Regions from separate parts of the Bradyrhizobium sp. USDA 4510 genome, predicted to be linked through region 1. Evidence: riboswitches for the same ligand, from Rfam matches in the RefSeq annotation. Region 1 holds a riboswitch; the other holds the start of a gene.

Region 1 (2,392 bases):
ACCGCGACGATCTCGGCGAGCGGCGCAAGCGCCCGGGCGACATCGGCGTTCCAGCCGGAGACGCGCACGCTCCAGGTCTGCACTTCGGTGACCATGGCGTCGTCGGCGACCCGCGAGATCACGAACACCGGCAGCGCGGCGGGATGGTCGGCGCGTTCGAGGAACGGCAGCCGCGCGATGATCTTCGGCGCGCCACTGGCCTCGAGCGCATTCCACCACGGCGTACGGCTTGCGATCGCGGAGACCAGCGCGAGGTCGCCCTTCGACTTCGCCACCGCCTCGACCGCGGCCTGTGCGCTGAAATGCGACACGTAAGGCACCACGAAGCCGAAGTGAAACCGCGCCGAGTCGCGCATGGCCGACTCGCCGACCGAAACATCGGCATGCACCGCGAACGGCGCCTGCACATAGGTGAAGGTCGAGATGATGACGCGCCAGATGCTCTCGATGGTGTCGAGCGGCAGGATGCCGCGATGACGCCGCACCAGCTCGCGCATCATGCTGGCCTCGCGTGCCGGGCGGAATGCCGAGCCGACCTCCTGGGTCTTCTTGACCTGGATCAGGCGGTCGATGATGTCGCCGCGCGCCATCAGCAGGCGGTGTACCTGCTCGTCGATCGCATCGATCTCCTTGCGCAGATCCTGCAGCGAGGGCGGCGACGGGGGTGGGTTGGACATGCTCTCAAACCTTGTCGTCGGGGCGGCCCGGTGCCGCGTCGGACAGGGTCCCTGATTAGGAAAGACGGGCAGCGAAAGCAAAGAGAAACGTCGCAGGCGTGCCTTGCGCATTCGGTTAACCAATTGGCCGTGGGCAGGGCTGTCTTGACGGCGGGGGGCGTGGGGACTACGTTCCCTGCGTCCCGTGGTCATTTGAGCCGGCCGGCTTGCAGCCACGTTAAACAACTCGCTAAACAGGCCGGGGACCTTATCAGCTCCCGGCCGAACCTTTGTTCAGGCCGGGTTTTTTATTGGCCTGAGGTCCGTCGAGCCCTCCCGCGCGGAGGCAGGGTCGCCTAGATGAGCAACGTGCGTCCGATACCGAGCCCACAAACCCCGAGCGATGATCGCGCCCATGAGGCCGACCATCCGTCGTCATTGGTGGCGAAGTTCGGGATGGACCAGCCGCTCAAGCTCGATTGCGGCGTCGATCTCGCACCATTCCAGATCGCCTACCAGACCTATGGCGAGCTCAATGCCGACCGCTCCAACGCGATCTTGGTCTGCCACGCGCTGACCGGCGATCAGCATGTCAACAACATCCATCCCGTCACTGGCAAGCCCGGCTGGTGGGAGACCATGGTCGGCATCGGCCGGCCGATCGATCCCGACAAGTACTTCATCATCTGCTCCAATGTGATCGGCGGCTGCATGGGCTCGACCGGCCCTGCGTCGTTGAACCCCGCGACCGGCAAGGTGTGGGGACTCGATTTCCCGATCATCACCATCCCCGACATGGTGCGTGCGCAGGCGATGCTGATCGATCGTCTCGGCATCACGACGCTGTTCTGCGTGGTCGGCGGCTCGATGGGCGGCATGCAGGTCCTGCAATGGACCGCGGCCTATCCGGAGCGCGTGTTCTCGACGCTCGCGATCGCCTGCTCGACGCGCCACTCGGCGCAGAACATCGCGTTCCACGAGCTCGGCCGCCAGGCCGTGATGGCCGATCCGGACTGGCGCGGCGGCCGCTATGTCGACGAGGACACCCATCCGCACCGCGGATTGGCGGTGGCGCGGATGGCCGCGCACATCACCTATCTCTCGGACGCCGCGCTGCACCGCAAGTTCGGACGGCGGATGCAGGACCGCGAGCTGCCGACCTTCTCGTTCGATGCGGATTTCCAGGTCGAGAGCTATCTGCGCTACCAGGGCTCGTCCTTTGTCGAGCGCTTCGATGCCAACTCCTATCTCTATCTGACCCGCGCGATGGACTATTTCGACATCGCCGCCGACCACAACGGCGTGCTGGCGAAGGCGTTCACCGGCATCCAAACGCGGTTCTGCGTGGTGTCGTTCACCAGCGACTGGCTGTTTCCGACCTCGGAATCGCGCGCGCTGGTGCATGCGCTGAACGCGTCGAGCGCGCGGGTGTCGTTCGCCGAGATCGAGACCGACAAGGGGCACGACGCCTTCCTGCTCGACGTGCCCGAATTCCTCGAGATCTCCCGTGCCTTCCTGCTGGCCGCAGGCAAGGCGCGCGGCCTGAAGGACGGCGGCCGGTCATGAGCATGCAGCAGACATTGCCCTTGCCGGGTATCGCGCCGGAGCGGACCGGCGGCTATCGCACCGATCATCTGTTGGTCGCCGACATGGTGCGGCCGGGCTCGCGCGTGCTCGATGTCGGCTGCGGCGACGGCGAATTGCTGCAACTGCTGGAAAGCCGCGGCATCGACGGC
Region 2 (2,392 bases), 1.9 Mb from region 1:
GCATCCGCTCATAGACGAGGCGGCCGACGATCTGGCCATGCTCGAGGATGAACGGCACCTCGCGCGAGCGCACCTCCAGCACGGCGCGCGCCCCCTTTCCGCCGGCGCCGGCATAGCCGAAGCCGGGATCGAAGAAGCCGGCATAATGGACGCGGAATTCGCCGACCAGCGGATCGAACGGCACCATCTCCGCGGCGTAGTCCGGCGGCACCTGCACCGCCTCTTTCGACGCCAGGATGTAGAACTCGCCGGGATCGAGGATGAGACTGCCGTCGGGCCGGGCCTTGATCGGCTCCCAGAAGTCGTCGACAGCATAGCCGCCGCGGCGATCGACATCGACCACGCCGGTATGGCGCTTGGCGCGATAGCCGACGAAGCCGCCCGAGCTCTCGCCGGAGAGATCGACCGAGAGCGCGACGCCATGGGTGAGATCGGCATTGGCGGCGTCGACCAGCCGCTCGGCGGCATGCAGCGCATCGAGCTCGTCGGCGGTCAGCGTCGCCTCGCCGATCCGGAAGCGGACCTGGCTGAGCCGCGAACCCTCGCGCAGCAGCACGGGAAACGTCTTCGGGCTGATCTCGGCATAGAGCGGGCCGTGATAGCCGGCGCCGATCATGTCGAAGCGGCGGGTGCCGTCGGCGATCACGCGGGTGAAGACGTCGAGCCGTCCGGTCGAGCTCTTCGGGTTGGCCGCGGCCACGATCTCCGGCGGCAGCGCCAGGCTCTCCAACAGCGGCACGATGTAGACGCAGTTGGTCTCCAGCACCGCGCCGTCGGACAGATCGATCTCGTGCAGCTTCAGCTCGTCGATCCGCTCGGCGACGGTGGCATCGGGCCCCGGCAGGAAGCTGGCGCGGACGCGGTAGGCGATGTCGCCGAGGCGGAGATCGAGGCTGGCCGGCTGGATCTGGCTCTCGACGAAGTCATAGGCGGGCAGAATGAGGCCGGCCTCCGCCATCTCCGCGATCATGCGGTCGGGCAGGATTCCGTTGGATTCATCTTCCAGCGTGAACGACACGATGCGGTCCCTCGGCGATCCCTCGAGATGGCCCAAAAATCATACTCCAGGCGGCCATCAAGCCCCAAAATATGGGCTTTTACGGGTTATCCGATGACCGTCTTGACGGAAAGGGCGCGAGGGAATATCAGCTGCACTTATCCCGTGGTGATTTGAGCCGGCCGGCTTGCAGCCACGTTAAATAAGTCGCTAAACAGGCCGGGGACAGTGTGATCCCGGCTTGTGGAGGTTGCTCCAGGCCGGTTTTTTTGTGGCCATTCTCCAGGGGAAATGGCCACCTCGGAGGTCACATGTCTGAATCTGAAACCACGGCCCGCTTTCGTCCCGAAACCCGTCTCGTCCATGGCGGTACGCTGCGCTCGCAATTCGGGGAGACGTCGGAAGGGCTGTTTCTCACCCAGGGCTACGTCTACGACACCGCCGAGCAATGCGAGGCGCGCTTCAAGGGCCAGGACCCCGGCTTCATCTATTCGCGCTATTCCAACCCGACCATTGCGATGTTCGAGCGCCGCATGATCGAGCTCGAGGGCGCGGAAGCCGCGCGCTCGACCGCGACCGGCATGGCCGCGGTGACCACCGCGATCCTCGCCCCGCTGAAGGCCGGCGATCATGTGGTGGCCTCGAAGGCCCTGTTCGGCTCCTGCCTCTACGTGGTGCAGGACCTGTTGCCGCGCTACGGCATCGAGACGACGCTGGTCGACGGCCTCGACCTCGACCAGTGGCAGCGCGCGTTGCGGCCGCACACCAAGACCTTCTTCCTGGAGAGCCCGACCAATCCGACGCTCGACGTGCTCGACATCGGCGCGATCGCAGAGATCGCGCATAGCGGCGGCGCCCGGCTGATCGTCGACAACGTGTTTGCGACGCCGATCTGGCAGAGCCCGCTGTCGCTCGGCGCCGACGTCGTGGTCTATTCCGCAACCAAGCATATCGACGGCCAGGGCCGCTGCCTCGGCGGCGTCATCCTGTCGTCGGAGGCCTTCATCGCCGAGCACATCCACAATTTCATGCGCCAGACCGGGCCGTCGCTGTCGCCGTTCAACGCCTGGGTGCTGCTGAAGGGGCTGGAGACGCTCGGCGTGCGCGTCCGCGCCCAGACCGAGAACGCGGCGAAGATCGCCGAGGCGCTGGCCAAGCATCCGAAGATCACGCGGCTGGTCTATCCGGGCCGCCCCGACCATCCGCAGGCCGAGACGGTGAAGAAGCAGATGGGCGCCGGCTCGACACTGGTCGGCTTCGAGGTGAAGGACGGCAAGGCTGGCGCCTTCCGCTGCCTCAACGCGCTGAAGATCTCGCGCATCTCCAACAATCTCGGCGACGCCAAGAGCCTCGTCACGCATCCCGCGACCACGACGCATCAGCGCCTGGCGCCGG

Evidence for each region. Region 1 has a riboswitch for S-adenosylmethionine ahead of metX (homoserine O-acetyltransferase MetX). Riboswitches for the same ligand answer to the same signal wherever they lie in the genome.
Region 2: it holds a riboswitch for S-adenosylmethionine, as region 1 does, so the genes downstream of both, ACVMDN_RS41140 (O-succinylhomoserine sulfhydrylase) here and metX (homoserine O-acetyltransferase MetX) in region 1, are expected to answer to the same signal.

What each region holds. Positions count from the first base shown of each region.
Region 1 is NZ_JBSSBT010000001.1:7,013,023-7,015,414, reverse strand. Features, by position in the region: gene ACVMDN_RS32770 (chorismate mutase) at 1-677, opposite strand, end outside; SAM riboswitch at 852-931, shown strand; gene metX (homoserine O-acetyltransferase MetX) at 1,017-2,222, shown strand; gene metW (methionine biosynthesis protein MetW) at 2,219-2,392, shown strand, end outside.
Region 2 is NZ_JBSSBT010000001.1:8,870,669-8,873,060, reverse strand. Features, by position in the region: gene ACVMDN_RS41145 (2'-deoxycytidine 5'-triphosphate deaminase) at 1-1,018, opposite strand, end outside; SAM riboswitch at 1,153-1,232, shown strand; gene ACVMDN_RS41140 (O-succinylhomoserine sulfhydrylase) at 1,309-2,392, shown strand, end outside.